One region of the Ralstonia insidiosa genome, then DNA from elsewhere that is predicted to be linked to it. Evidence: predicted binding sites of a transcription regulator. Region 1 holds the regulator's gene; the other holds the start of a gene.
The links. Region 1 encodes FliA, which starts transcription of late flagellar genes. Its sites were predicted from a motif close to CTAAAGTTTNNNNNNNNNNNGCCGNTA; they were not measured.
Positions count from the first base shown of each region.

Region 2: fliD (flagellar filament capping protein FliD) is a predicted target of FliA. The motif match lies at 2,457-2,483, and genes of this name have one in related genera.

Region 1 is NZ_VZPV01000002.1:219,343-227,225, reverse strand. It holds gene flhA (flagellar biosynthesis protein FlhA) at 1-918, shown strand, start outside; gene flhF (flagellar biosynthesis GTPase FlhF) at 915-2,771, shown strand; gene F7R11_RS17760 (MinD/ParA family ATP-binding protein) at 2,786-3,580, shown strand; gene F7R11_RS17755 (RNA polymerase sigma factor FliA) at 3,589-4,350, shown strand; gene F7R11_RS17750 (MBL fold metallo-hydrolase) at 4,386-5,468, opposite strand; gene F7R11_RS17745 (hypothetical protein) at 5,856-6,518, shown strand; gene F7R11_RS17740 (nucleobase:cation symporter-2 family protein) at 6,667-7,883, shown strand, end outside.
Region 2 is NZ_VZPV01000003.1:397,013-404,895, reverse strand. It holds gene eutC (ethanolamine ammonia-lyase subunit EutC) at 67-858, opposite strand; gene F7R11_RS23955 (ethanolamine ammonia-lyase subunit EutB) at 867-2,249, opposite strand; gene fliD (flagellar filament capping protein FliD) at 2,526-4,556, shown strand; gene F7R11_RS23945 (TetR/AcrR family transcriptional regulator) at 4,565-5,179, opposite strand; gene F7R11_RS23940 (alkaline phosphatase family protein) at 5,342-6,643, shown strand; gene F7R11_RS23935 (cytochrome-c peroxidase) at 6,719-7,883, shown strand, end outside.

The DNA of each region.
Region 1 (7,883 bases):
CTGGCGCCGGTTGTGCACATTCGCGACAACCTGGAGCTGGGCCCGTCGTCGTACCGCATCACGCTCAAGGGCGTGGAAATCGGCCAGGGCGAGGTGCAGCAGGGCAAGTTCCTGGCCATCAACCCGGGCGGTCAGGACGGGCATGGCGAACGCTTGGGCACGCAGCTGCCGGGCACCCCCACCGTGGACCCGACCTTCGGCCTGCCGGCCATGTGGATCACCGCCGATGTGCGCGATCGCGCGCAGGCCGAGGGCTATACCGTTGTCGATTGCAGCACGGTCATCGCCACGCACGTCAATCAGTTGATTTACACCCATAGCACCGAGCTTCTCGGCCGTTTGGAAGTGCAGCAGTTGCTCGATCATTTGGCCAAGGAAGCACCGAAGCTGGTCGAAGACGTTGTGCCCAAGCTGTTGCCCGTCGCGACCGTGCAGAAGGTGCTGCAGAACCTGCTGGACGAAGGCCTGCACATCCGCGACATCCGCACCATCGTCGAGACGCTGGCGGAGCACGGAGGCAGGACGCAAGACCCCGCCGAACTCACCGCCGCCGTGCGGATCGCGCTGGGCCGGGCAATCGCCCAGCACCTGTTTCCGGCCAAGAACGAAATGCAGGTCGTTACGCTCGACCCGAATCTGGAGAACATCTTGCTGCAAAGCATCGTTGGCGCACATGCCGGCTCAGCCGGCCCGATCGAACCGCAACTGGCTGATTCGCTCATGCAAGCGGCCGCGGATTCGTCACGTCAATACGAACAGATGGGCCAGACGGGCGTCCTGCTCGTACCGCCCGCGCTGCGCCCCATGCTGGCCCGCTTGTTCAAGCGTGCCGCACCCAGCCTGCGCGTGCTGTCACACGCTGAAATTCCAGATCACCGAACGATTAAGGTTGTCGCCATGCTTGGAGGCCGCGCATGAAAATGCATCGATTCACCGGACTGACGTCGCGCGACGTGTTGCGTAAAGTGCGCGACCAGTTGGGCGACGACGCGCTGATCCTCTCGAACCGCGCCGTGCCGGGCGGCATCGAGGTCATCGCCGCCTCCGATACGCACCTGGATGCGCTGGTCGATACGCACTCGACCGCGCCGAAGGCCGCACAACGCCGCCCGAGCATGCCGGCTCCGATTCCGGAGCCCGCACCGGTGGCCGAGGCAGCAGCTCAGGCACCCACCGAGCCGCAAGTGCAAGCTGTGGCCCAGGCCGAAACGTCGGCCGCACCGAATGCACTGGCCCGTCTGCGCAACCGCTTTACCGCTGCGCGCCGCGCTGCCGTACAAGCCCCAGTGCAAGAAGACGCGCTGGCTGAGCCGGCCGCCGGCCGCAAGCTGCAAGCCCGCGTGGATGACGACGTGGAGCTCGGCGCATCGGAAACGCTGCTGGGTGTGGACCCGCTGGTGGCCTCCACCCGCATGCTGGCAGGCCTGTCGCTGGATCGCGCCAATGAAGATGCCGCCCAGACGCTGGCCAGCACGGCCCAGTTCATCGCCCGCCGCACCGTGGTGCCGGAAGACGAACCCGTCGAGCCGATCAAGCGCACGGCCGCTCGCCGTGAATCGCAGCGTGAGCAGGATGACCAGCCGACCACGCTGCGCTCGTTTGCCGAGCGCGTGGAAGCCCAGGCACGCGCTACGCGCGCTGCCGAGCAGCAGATTGGCCGCCCGCAACCGCAAGTTGAGAGCGTCAACCCGGCCGACATCTTCGTCCGCATGGAGGATTCGATGGCCAAACCGGACGCCCCGCGCGAAGACGTGAGCCTGCAGCGCTCGGCCATCAAGGCCGACATCAAGGCGGAAACCGACGCCATGACCCGCCGCATGGTGGGCGAGATCGAAACGCTCAAGAGCACGTTGACCGACGCCATGTCGAGCCTGGCCTCGCTGGGCGTGAAGCTGGGCGATCCGGTGCGCACGCGCCTGTTCCAGACCATGCTGAACGCGGGTTTCTCGGCGCAGCTCACGCGCTACGTGCTCGAGAACATGCCGCAGCACGACACGTATGAGGGTGCGCTGGACTTCGTGCAACGCGCCATTGAAAAGAACCTGACCACCGTGTCGGATGAAAACAGCCTGCTCGACCAGGGCGGCGTGTTTGCCCTGATGGGCCCGACGGGTGTGGGCAAGACCACCACCACCGCCAAGCTGGCTGCGCGCTTCGTGCTGCGCCACGGTGCCTCGCGCGTGGCACTGCTGTCGACCGACAGCTACCGGATCGGTGGCCACGAACAGCTGCGCATCTACGGCAAGATCCTGGGCGTCTCGGTGCATGCCGTGAAAGACGCGCAAGACCTGAGCCTGGCGCTCAATGATCTGCGTGAGAAACACGTCGTGCTGATCGACACCATCGGCATGAGCCAGCGCGATCGCGCGGTGTCTGAACAGATGGCGATGCTGCACGCTGTGGGCCCGTCGATCAAACGCCTGCTGCTGCTGAACGCTGCAAGCAACGGCAAGACGCTCGACGAAGTGGTGAGCGCCTACCGCGATGCCAACCTGGCCGGCTGCATTCTGACCAAGATCGACGAGGCTGCATCGGTGGGCCACGCCATGGACGTGATGATCCGCCGCCGCCTGCCGCTGCACTACGTGTCGTACGGCCAGCGTGTGCCGGAGGACATTGCAGTACCGAACAAGAAGCTGCTGATCCACCGCAGCTTCCGTGCAAGTGCCGAGCAATCGTCGTTCGCGCTGGATTCAGATGAATCGCTGCTGGTGGCGCAAGGCGCCGCACGCAGCCGCGAACCGGGCCTGGCCGCTTTCGATTTCGCCTGAACAAGGGGGCGAGCATGACCACACCTTTCGCCAAGGATCAAGCCGCCGGGCTGCGCCGCATGCTCGGTCAGGCAGCCAGCCGCCGCGTGCTGGTGATCGGCGAGCAAGAGCAGGTGGATGACTTTGTCGACAACCTGCGCATTGCGCTGTCCGCCATGGGCCGCGACGCCGCCGTGGTGAGCGCGCAGACCATGCTGGCTGTGGCGGGCATGCTCGAACAGTACGACGACAAGGCGGACGTGACGCTGGTGGCCGCGCATTTCGGTACCCGCGCGCTCGCCACCGTGGCCGAGGCTTGCGATGACGTGCTGCTGACCTTCACCGACGGTCCGGAAGGCATCAAGAGCGCGTACACGCTGCTCAAGAAAACCGCTGTGCTGCAAGGTAGCGGCGCCGGCATCCGCACCGTGGTGTGCGGTGCGCATTCGGTGGACTCCGCCGTGCGCGTGTTCGGCAACCTGGCCAACACGGTGGGGCAGTATCTGAACACCCGGATCGACTTTGCCGGTTATCTGCCGGAAGACCGGCACGTAGAACTGGCGCTCTCGCTCGGCAAGCCCGTGGCGAGCGCGTTTCCCGCATCGCCTTCGGCCATGGCCTTCCGCCAGCTTGCCGAAGAGATGCTGAGCTGGGCCAGCGCCGAGGCCCAGGCCGCTGATGTCGCTGGTAGCACGGCGGCGTCGCGGGTGACGGTATCGGCGCAAGAACCGACTCAGGCTGCGCCGGATGCGGCGGCCCATGAGGCGGCACAAACAACGTCGATCCTGACGCCCCGCGCGACCGCGCGCGCGGCCGAGATGGTTTATTGAGGCGCACCATGAACGAAGCGCCAAAGGCAGGCATGGATATGTACACCGCAACCGGTCGCAAGACCAAGTCCGACGAGATGGCGACGTATGCACCGCTGGTACGCCGCATTGCCAACCAGATGATGGTGAAGCTGCCGGCCAGCGTCGAACTCGACGATCTGATCCAGGCCGGCATGATGGGTTTGCTCGATGCGCTGTCGCGCTATGAAGAAACGCAGGGCGTGCAGTTCGAGTTCTACGCGGCCCAGCGTATTCGCGGCGCAATCCTGGACGAGCTGCGTGGCTCCGATTGGCTGCCGCGCGGCCTGCGCCGCAGCGCCCGCACGATCGAGCAGGCGATCCAGAAGCTGCAGCAGCAAAAGGGCCGTGCGCCCACGGAAACGGAAATTGCCGCTGCGCTGAACATGTCGCTGGCCGACTACCAGAAGCAACTGGTCGACCTGCAGGGCAGCCAGCTGCTGTACTACGAAGATTTCGACCGCGAAGACGCCGACGCCTTCATCGAGAACCGCGCTGCCGAGAACGATTTGACGCCGCTGGACCAGTTGCTGGACCACGACTTGCGCGAATCGGTGGTGGCCGCCATCGAGGGGTTGCCCGAGCGCGAGAAGCTCATGATGAGCCTGTACTACGAACAGGATCTGAACCTGCGTGAGATCGGCGCCGTGATGGGCGTGTCGGAATCGCGCGTGTGCCAGATCCACAGCCAGGCCATCGCACGCATCCGCGCTCGTCTGCGTGATCGCGCATGGCTGCCGACGCCGACCTGATGCCGGCGTAGTTCCGAGCTTTCCCTGCCAAAGTCTTATTGCGCGGCCAGCGAGTCATCTCGCGGCCGCGCGTTTTCTTTGGGTAATGCGGTGACAAGGCGTTGGGCCGCTGCATCCCATACGCGCGTCTCGCCATGCTTGAAGAGGGCGAAGCGTTCTGCGGGCACGTCGGCAACCTTCAATGCGTTGGCCAGATCGGCGATGGGCTGGTCCAGCGGTTCGTCCGTCAGCGCGAACGTGCCCCAGTGGATGCCCACCGCCTGCCGCGCACCGATGTCCTGCATGACCTGCACCGCCTCGGTCGGGTCGATGTGCTGGGCCTTCATGAACCAGCGTGGCTCGTACGCGCCCACGGCAATCGCGGCCACATCAAAGTGGCCGAAGCGCGTGCCGATGTCGCGCGTGTCTTGCGAATACCCCAGATCACCCGAGAACCAGAAGCGCAGGCGCGGATGCAGCAGTGCCCAACTGCCCCACAGCGTCTGGTTGCGGTCGTACAGGCCGCGTGCGGACCAATGCTGTACGGCGCAGAAATGCGCGGTGAAGGGGCCGAAGTGTGCTTCATCGTCCCAGTCGAAGGCGCGCACGTTGGGCTTGTCACCTGATAGGCGCGTGCCGCGCACGTTGCGCGCAAACCAGTGGTCGATACCCAGCGGCACGAAAAACATCGGTGCGCCGCCCGGCTGATGCATCAGCGCACGCACGCTGGCACGGTCCAGATGGTCGTAGTGGTTGTGCGAGATCAGCACCAGGTCGATATGCGGCAACTGCTTGAGCGACAGCCCCGGCGGCTGGTGGCGGCGCGGGCCGGCAAACGGCAGCGGCGAAGCGCGCTTGGAGAACACCGGGTCTGTCAGCACGTTGAGCCCATCAATCTGCAGCAGCAGTGTTTCATGGCCGATCCAGGTGAGCTGCGGCACGTCAGGCGGCTGGTGTACCGCGCTCAGGTTGGGGGCAATGCAGGCGAGGTCCAGTGTGGGCGGTTTGGGGAGCCCTGACTTGCGGCGCTCGCGTTGCCATTTCCAGAAATCCCCGCCGGGGCGCGGATGCGGGTAGCGGTTGCGGAAGCCATCCGGCGTGTGGTGAGGCTTGGCCGGATCATAGTGAGGGTTCTTCATGGCATCGCTGGGGATGGACGAGTCCCGCAGTTGAGGGAGCCCGTTTGAATATCAAGGAATATGAAGTTGTGTTGCTTCTTGAACTTTGGGTGAGCCACTGCCTAGGCTGAATCCGCCTCGCTGAGGCGCGCTGCGCAGCACATTCCGCTACGGAGTCGCGGCAGTTCAACCTTCCTCAAGGACCACAATGGATTCATCTCATCGCTTGGCTGGGCAAACCGATGTTACGGATGCGCACGATGCGCATAAAAAAAGGGGACCGCCAACAATTTGACAGGTTGTCAGAAACCGGCGGCGAGCGGGCAGGCTGTTCTTCTGCCCGACGCCCGGGTTGTCACGTTTGCCACAGAGTCATTGCCTGCCCATCGTAGTGCGCCGCCCCGCTTCATGCTGGGCAACGGGGCGCGGCAGGTCAGCGGCAGCGCTGCTCGGCTGGCGCAACTGCCTTCGGGTGCCATCATCGGCATCAACGACTACCAGCTGATTGGCGACACCGCCGAGCTGGCGGATCTCCATCACCACCGCGGTTACATGCACGGGCGCTGGACGCGCGGCACCGTGCGCATGGGCGCGCAAACGTTAGCGGTGGGCGGCAACGCCGGGGACTATCACTACGCCGTGATCGATCAGGCCGACCTGACCCTGCGCCAGCAGACGGCGCTCGGGTGTCGCGGCGTGTTTACAACGCCCACCGTGGTTGGCGGATGCGGGCCCGTAGGCTGCGTGAGCGGCACGTTGGACATGGTTTGGCAGGGCGGCACCCTGCGTCTGATCGGCAGCCTGGAAGTGCAAGCCAGCGGGCTGCGCGCGACGCTGCTGATCCGGCACTACCAGCCCGATATTGGCACCACCTGCCACGGTGGTAGCCCGTTTGGGCGCGGCACCTACGATCTCACGCCCGTGGTGGCCGACAACGGCATGCTGCGATGCGCCATCCTGTACCGCCAGCGATTCGACTCCGGCGTGACTTACCAAGGTGTGGCGATGTTCGAAGCGCACTCGCATTTCGGAACGCAAAATATGTACACAAAAAACGATAGCAATTGTTGACATAAGCCGGAGCGCGCTCCAAGATGCCGGCAAATGTGCGACATCACGTCGCGCAAATGTCGGCAGACGGGGCCCGTGCCCGGTCCGCTCGATGCACACCAGGCACGCTCCCGGCACGTACACGGGAGTGGCCCCAGGAGACAAGACAATGCGCCAATCCCCCGGCCTTCCCTCGCCGTCGTCCTCGACCTGCGTCGATCCTGTTAACGAACGCCTGCCGCTGCCGCGCCTGTTTGCACTCGGCTTGCAGCACCTGCTGGTGATGTATGCCGGTGCGATTGCGGTGCCGCTGATTGTCGGCAATGCGCTTGGCCTGTCGAAGAGCGATCTTTCGTATCTCGTCAATTGCGACCTGTTTGCGGCCGGTATCGGCACGCTCATCCAGTCGCTCGGCTTCCTGATCTTCGGGATTCGGCTGCCGGTGATGATGGGGGTGACGTTTGCCGCCGTGGCACCGATGATCGCCATCGGCGTGGAACCCGGCATGGGGCTGCCCGGCATCTTTGGGGCATCCATCGTCTCGGGTGTGTTCGGCATTGCCATTGCCCCGCTGATGGGTCGGCTGCTGGGCCTGTTCCCGCGTGTGGTGACGGGCACGGTCATCATGCTGATCGGTTTTTCGCTGCTGAGCGTGGGCATCAACTGGGCCGCCGGTGGCCAGCAGATGATTCCGCAGGTGGTGGACGGTGTGAAGCACATGGTGCCGAACCCGGCCTTTGGCGATCCGTTTGGCCTGGCCATCGCTGCGCTGGTGCTGGTGACGATCTTGCTGCTGACCAAGTTCGGTAACGCGCTGCTGTGCAATATCGCTGTGCTGCTGGGCATCGTGGCGGGCACGCTGGTGGCCGCCGCTTTCGGCAAGGTGTCGCTGGCCGATGTTAGCGCCGCGCCGCTGATGACGCTGGTGACGCCGTTCCACTTCGGCATGCCCAAGTTCGAACTGTCGGCCATCATCTCGATGTGCATCGTGATCGTGATCACGCTGGTGGAATCGACCGGCATGTTCCTCGCGCTGTCGCACGTGGTGGGCAAGCCCATCTCGCGCAACGAGCTGACCAACGGCCTGCGCGCCGACGGTCTGGCGACGGTGGTGGCCGGCGTGTTCAACACGTTCCCGCATACGTCGTTCTCGCAGAACATCGGGCTGGTGTCGATCACGGGTGTGCGTTCGCGCTACGTGGCGGCAGCGGGCGGTGTGCTGCTGATCGTGCTGGGGCTGTTTCCGAAGCTGTCGTACGTGGTGGCATCCGTGCCGCAGTACGTGCTGGGTGGCGCGGGGCTGGTGATGTTCGGCATGGTGGCCGCGGCCGGTATCCGCATGCTGGGCATGGTGGATTTCCAGAACCAGCGCCATAACCTGCTGAT
Region 2 (7,883 bases), on a different contig from region 1:
ACACCTTGCGCTTGACCAGTCGTAACAAACCAGGCCGCTGCGCCTGGGGCCGGAAGCCGATTCGCCCTATTTCTGCAGTTGCGCAGTGGTTGGTGCGGCAATGGCATTGGCGACGGGGGTGTCGTCCTTCAGATCGATGCCACTACGGCCAAGCGCTTGGGCCCCTTTGAGCAGAAAGACGAGTTTGTCCGCGGCTTGGTCATAGCCAAGCCCTGCGGGGCGAACGTTCGAGATGCAGTTGCGTTCGGCATCCGTGCGGCCAACGCGTGGCGCATGCGTGAGGTAGATCCCGAGGCTGTCCGGTGAACTCAGCCCAGGGCGTTCGCCGATAAGCATGACCACCTGCCGTGCACCCAGCAGTTCGCCAATCTCATCACCCAGCGCCACGCGGGACTGTTCTGCGATGACGACGGGGCCAATCGACCAGTCTGCTGGCAAGCGCTCGCGCACGCTGCGCAGGAGCAGCACGCCGTGGCTCTGTGCGGCGAGTGCGGAGAGACCATCGGCAATCACGAAAGCGGTATCGAACGGTTTGGCTGGTCGCGCCGCAGCAAGGCTGGCGCGGCTGGCGTCGCTCAGCCGGCGGCCGAGATCGGGCCGGCGCAGATACTGGGCCCGGTCTACGGCTGCGCTATGCACGACCAGGCTGGCGAAGCCCGCTTGTGCAAGCGCAGCTGCCACGGCTGGGCTGTCGAGTGGCTGGTGCACGGCATCGCGGGCTTGCGCGTGTGCCAGGCCAAAGGCGAGCACGGCATCGGTGGTCTGGCTGTTGCCGACCCGGCCCAGCGCGATGCGCGCATCGGTCAACGCACGCAAGTGCGCCCAAGGGTTGAGCTGAACGAGATTTCGCGTCGACATGGCGGCATTTACAGCGTGTGAGCCAGCTGCAGCAGCGGCTGGCGTGCGGTGGCGTCTTGCAGGCGGCCGGCCATGTCGACAATGCCCATGCCTTGCAGCCAGGCCTCGAACTCCGGTGCGGGCCGCAAGCCCAGCGTATCGCGCAGGTAGAGCGCATCATGAAACGACGTGCTCTGGTAGTTCAGCATGATGTCGTCCGCGCCCGGTACGCCCATGATGAAATGAATGCCCGCCACGCCAAACAACGTCAGCAGCGTATCCATGTCGTCCTGGTCGGCTTCAGCGTGGTTGGTGTAGCAGACGTCGCAACCCATCGGCAGCCCCAACAGCTTGCCGCAGAAGTGGTCTTCCAGCCCGGCACGGATGATCTGCTTGCCGTCATATAGATACTCCGGGCCGATGAAGCCCACTACCGTATTGACCAACAGCGGCGAGAACGCCCGCGCCACCGCGTACGCCCGCGCCTCCATGGTCTGCTGGTCGACACCGTGGTGTGCGTTGGCCGACAGCGCGCTGCCCTGCCCGGTTTCGAAGTACATCACGTTGTTGCCGACGGTTCCGCGTGCCAGGCTCTGCGCAGCGTCGTGCGCCTCCGTCAGCAGCGTCAGGTTGATGCCAAACCCCGCGTTGGCCTGCTCGCTGCCTGCAATGGACTGGAACACCAGATCCACCGGTGCCCCCTGCGCGATGGCACGCATCGTATTGGTTACGTGGGTCAGCACACAGGATTGCGTGGGAATGGCATAGCGCCCGCGCAACTCATCGACCAGTTGCAGCAGGGAGATGATGGCCCCCAAGTTGTCGCTGGCTGGGTTGATGCCGATGGTGGCGTCGCCGCAGCCATAGAGCAGCCCATCGATGATCGATGCGGCAATCCCCTTGGGGTCATCCGTCGGGTGATTGGGCTGCAGCCGGACAGATAAGCGACCGGGCAAGCCAATGGTGTTGCGAAAGCGCGTGACCACACGGCACTTGCGGGCCACCGCAATCAGGTCCTGATTGCGCATCAGCTTGCTGACCGCCGCTGCCATCTCCGGCGTAATACCGGGTGCCACCTTTGCCAGGGCCGCACTGTCGGTCTCATGCAGGAGAAGCCAGTTGCGGAATTCCCCCACCGTGAGTGACGCGACGGGTTTGAAAGCCTGGAGGTTGTGGCTGTCCAGAATCAGGCGCGTGACCTCGTCATGCTCATAAGGCACGAGCGCTTCATTCAGGAAAGTCGACAGCGGCACGTCGGCCAGGGCCATGCGCGCGGCCATGCGTTCGGCCTCGCTGGTGGCGGCCAGGCCGGCAAGGTAATCGCCCGAGCGCGCCGGGCTGGCCTTGGCCAGCAGCGTCTTGAGATCGTCGAACACATGGCGCTGTGCGCCGACGGTGTGGGAAAAGTGCATGATGGGATACACGCTTGATCAGTGCAGCGTTGTAACGTCTACCGTCTCACTTTAAGCGCCGGCAGCCCTGATGCCTATTCACACTGCGGGGTTGGTTCGCCTAGTGTTTGGAACGGCCACACTCCCCTCCCGGCCGCCCTCCTCCCCGCATTCTTTCGGTTTCCTGACAAAACCCGCCTAAAAAAGCCTGCCTAGACAGGGTTGGCCCTAAAGAAGTGCGCTTGGCTGCCGTCACATTGTGAAGAAACAACCGTTTGCGCGCGCGCGTTCTCACCCATGGCGACGACCAGCAGCACTTATATCCCACCGATTTCCATCCCTGGCATCGGTACAAGCATCGACGTCAACACCCTGGTCACCAAGCTGATGCAGGCTGAAGGCAAGGGGATGACGGTTCGTCAGAACCAGCAGAAGGTCTTCCAGGCTCAGCTTTCCGCCGTGGGTTCGCTCAAGGGCGCACTGTCGACCTTTCAGACGGCGATGGCCAACCTGACCAACGCCGATACCTTCAGCGGCATGAAGGCCAGCGGGCACGACACGTCGATCCTGAACGTCAACGTTGGCAGCACGGCGCCGTCGGGCACGTACAACGTCAAGGTGACGCAGCTTGCGCAGGCGCAGGTGCTGAGCGCGCAGGGTCAGGCATCCAATAAGGTGCCTGTCGGCAGCGGCACGCCCACCACGATTTCGTTCTCGTTCGGCACGGTATCGGGCGGCACCTTCACCAACGGCAAGTACGCCGGCGCCACGTTCACGCAGAACGGCAATCTGGCGGGCGGCTCCATCAAGATCGATGCGTCCAACAACACGTTGTCGGGCATTCGAGACGCCATCAACTCGGCCAACCTGGGCGTGTCGGCCAGCATCGTCAATGACGGCAGCGGCAATCCGTACCGCCTGGTGCTGACCTCCACCGCCGGCGGCGCCAATTCGGAGATGAAGATTTCGGTGTCGGGCGATTCGACGCTGCAATCGCTGCTGTCACACGATCCGGCCGGCACGCAAAACATGACCGAAGTGGCGACGGGCCAGAACGCCCTGGCCAACGTCAACGGCATCAATGTGCAAAGCCCCACCAACACCCTTACGGATGTGGTGGATGGCACGTCGTTCACACTGTCCAAGACCGGCAGCACAACAGTGACGGTCGGCAACGATGCGGGTCAGGCCAGCCAGTCGGTGCTGAACTTCGTCAAGGCTTACAACGCGCTGCGTATCCAGCTCAACGCGCTGACCAAGTTTGATACCGCCAACGCCGCCAACAACGGCGCGCTGGCGGGGGATGTCAGCACCAAGGCGCTCATCAACCAGTTAACGGACGTGCTGGGCCAGGGGATCGGCAACGGCGCGTTCCAATCGCTGGGCAGCATTGGCGTGACGATGGACAAAGAGGGCACGCTGTCGATCGACGACAGCAAGCTCACCGCGGCCCTCAAAAAATCGCCCGGCCAAGTGGCCGCCCTGTTTGCGGGCACCGGCACGGCAACGGACTCGATGCTCAAGGTCGCGGCGTTCTCCAAGACCACGCAGGCGGGCAACTACGCCATCAACGTCACGCAACTGGCCACGCAGGGTTCGCTCCAGGGCTCGGCGCCGGCCAATACGACCATCCAGAGCGGCGTGAACGACAGCCTGTCGGTCACGCTCAGCGGCATCACCACCAGCATCAAGGTGCCGGCCGGCAGCTATACGCCGCAGAGCCTGGCTGCTCAGGTGCAGAGCCAGATCAACGCATCGCCTGACCTGCAGAGGGCCAAGGTGGATGTGTCGATTGCGGCGGATGCCAACGGCGTGCTGACCTTCACTGACCGGCAATACGGCTCGATTTCAACTGTGTCGGTGTCGGGTAATGGCGCGGCGTCGCTGTTGGGCGGCAGCCCGACTGCAACGGCTGGGCGCGACGTGCAAGGCACCATCAACGGCGTGGCTGCTGCCAGCTCTGGGCAGAACCTGTACGGCGCCAACGGCTCTGCAGCCGACGGCCTGACCGTGCAGGTAGTGGGTGGCGCGTTGGGCGACCGTGGCAGCGTGACGGTCCAGCGTGGTTACGCAGCACAACTGCACACCGTATCGACCAACCTGCTGGCCGACAAAGGCATGGTGCAGAACGCCACCGACGCCATCAACAGCTCGCTGACGTCGCTGTCCAACCAGATGACGCAGATGCAGCGCCAGTTGGACGCCAAGCAGGCGCTCTACTACGCGCAGTTCAACGCGCTGTCGAAAGTCGTTGCCGGCATGACGAACACCAGTAACTACCTGACGCAGCAATTGGCGATACTGCAGAAGCAGCGTACGGGCGGCTGACGCGTCAACTAAGCCGTGCGTTGCGCGGCGCCCGCATGACCGATGCGGGCCAGCACCACTTTCAGCTCCGGCGGTGGCGTGAGTTGGGCCAGCAGCCATTGCACAGCGTCGGCCAGCTCATCTCGGTTGTAATCAGCGGCAAAGCTGTGCAGCGTTGCGCCATGCAGGAACAGGCGCAGCGCCAGCAATTCGGGTTGCGGCGGGCCATTCGGGTCTTGCCCGAACAGCCGCTCCGGCACGGTCGCCAGCAGGGGCCCGACGGCCTGGGCCAGCCGCTCGTCGCCGCGCGACGCCATCCACACCTCCAGAATCGCCAGTGACGTATGCCGCTGGCGCCGCTGCACCAGCATGTGCAACATCAGGTGCATCCGCACACTGGCCGATAGCGGCCCCAGCGCCGCCAGCTGCGCCACCTCCCGATCCAGCAGCGATGCCACCATCGCAGGAAGCAAGTCGTATCGCCCTTCTGGAAATTGATGCCGCAGCGAACCACGGCTGATGCCGGCGAGTTCACACACCCGCGCCTCGCCAAAGGCTGCGTAGCCCTGCTCGATCAGCAATTGGGTGGAGGCATCGATCAGCGCCTGCCTCGTGGCGGTGGTGCGTTCTGCTTGGGTGGCCATGGGCGCAATTGTAAATAAGTCCGCGCGTGATACCGCTTATTACGGGGTGCACACGGCGTTTTTGTCACAAAACAAACATACAAGTTTGTTTATATCTGGCGCGCGCCGGCGTACCGAGCCAAAGCGCCGGCGCGCCATACCCACAAGATAAGGACAATCTCGATGTTCAAGCTTCCCCGAGCGGGCTGGCTGGTGGCCTCATGCGCGGCCGTTGCCACCGCACTCCTCGTTGCGGCATGCGGTACCGGCGATGGTGGCAACACCAGCACCACTGCCGCTGTCCCCGCGCCTACCCCGGCGGCGCCTGCCCCCAAGACCATCCAGTCGATCAAGCACGTGTTTGTGATCACGCTGGAAAACCAGAACTATGCGACCACGTTTGCCGCCAACTCCAAGGCGCCTTACCTGTCGCAAACGCTGGTGAGCCAGGGCGCGCACCTGCAGCAGTACTACGGCACCACGCACGTAAGCCTGGGCAACTACGTTGCCATGCTGAGCGGCCAGGCTGTTACGCCGGATACGCAGATGGACTGCCAGGTCTACAAGGACTTCGCCCTCTCGGGCATGGCTGACCATGGCCAGGCTATCGGCACGGGCTGCGTGTACCCCACCTCCATCAAGACCCTGCCTGATCAGCTCAAGGCCGTGGGCCTGACTTGGAAGGGCTACATGGAAGACATGGGCAACGACCCCACGCGTGAGTCCGCCACCTGCGGCCACCCGACGCTGAACACGCAGGACAAGACGCAGTCGGCACAGGCCGCGACGGCTGGCGGTACGCCGGCCGACATGTACGCCACGCGCCACAACCCGTTTGCGTACTTCCACTCGATCATCGACTCGCCGGACTGCGCGACCAATGTGGTCAACCTGAACGGCCTGGCGACGGATCTGCAGTCGATCAACACCACCGCCAACTTCACCTTCATCACGCCCAACCTGTGCAACGACGGCCACGATTCGCCATGCGTGACGGGTGCGCCGGGCGGGCTGGTGTCGGCCGATGCCTTCCTGCAGAAGTGGGTGCCGCTGATCATGGCTTCGCCGGCGTACCAGCAAGACGGTCTGCTCATCATCAACTTTGATGAAAGCGCCTATGCGTCGCAGACGATGGATACGACCACCACGCCGCCCACGCTCACCATGACCTTCACCGGCCAGACCTGCTGTAACCAGCAGCCGGGCCCGAACGTGACGTTCCCGATCACGCAGAGCTTCCCGGCATCGGTGTCGCACTACCCGTACAACATCAACCTGGTGACACAGAGCCACGGTGGCGACCGCACGGGTGCAGTACTGCTCTCGCCGTTCATCAAGCCGGGCACGGTGTCGACCACGCAATACAACCACTACGCATTGCTCAAGACGCTGGAAGACATCTTCCAGGTGGGCGGCTACCTCGGCTATGCGAGCCAGGAAGGCCTGCAGTCGATGGGCAGCGACGTGTTCACCAACCTTAACTAACCTTTGGTCTGCGGCGGTTTTGCCGCTACGCAGATATGACCGCCGGGGTTCGCGCTCCGGCGGTTTGTCGTTTCCATGACAGACTTCATTGCACGTTCCAAGCGCTTGGGCATGGTGGCCGGCGCCCTACTCCTGGCCCTGTTGGCTGGTTGCCAACAGAAAGATGCCCCCTCCGCCAACACTGCGCAGGCCGTCCGTATGCCGGATGCCGCCACGCTGGCGCAGTTGGGCAAAGCGATGTTCTTCGACCGCGCGCTGTCGGCGTCGGGCCGGCAATCCTGCGCAAGCTGCCACGACCCTGCCCACGGGTACGGGCCGCCCAATGCACTGGCGGTGCAGCTTGGCGGGCCGAACCTTGACCGCCAGGGCAAGCGCGCCACGCCCAACCTGACCTATACGCTCAACCAGACACCGATCTGGCACAAGGTGCAGGCCGCCAGCCTGACCGAGCGATTGACCGAAACCGACAGCCCGCCCACCGGCGGCCTGATGTGGGATGGCCGCTTCAATTCACTGCGCGATCAGGCCGCCGGCCCAATGCTCGACCCGGACGAGATGGCCAACGAGAGCCGTGCTGCCGTGGTGGAAAAGCTCAAGCGCGCACCCTACGCCGACGCATTCCGCGCAGCGTTCGGCGCCAGCGCATTCGACAACCCGGATCAAGCGTTCGACCACGCCATGCGTGCACTGGAACGCTTCGAACTGGACGACCCCAGCTTCCACCGCTACGACAGCAAGTTCGACGCATACCTGGATGGCAAGGGAACGCTGAGCGCCGCCGAGCAACGTGGCCTCCAGCTCTTCGCCAACCCCGACAAGGGCAACTGCGCGTCATGCCACCTGATCAGCAAGGGGGCTGATGGCTCGCATCCGCTGCTGACTGACTACCAGTTCGCCGTGCTTGCCGTGCCGCGCAACCCGGAGATTGGCGCCAATGCCGATCCGGCCTACTACGACCTCGGCCTGTGTGGCCCGAAGCGACAGGACCAGGCACATCAGACTGCTTACTGCGGCATGTTCAAGACACCCAGCCTGCGCAACACTGCCAAGCGCGGCGCGTGGTTCCACAACGGGCGGATGCACAGTCTGGAAGATGCGGTGCGCTTCTATGTGGAGCGCGACCTGAAACCCGCGAAGTGGTACAGCCGCGATGCCCGCGGCAAGACCGTCGCCTATGACGATCTGCCCCCCGCCCTGCGCGGCAACATCGACGATGTGGACCCGCCGTTCAACCGCCGTG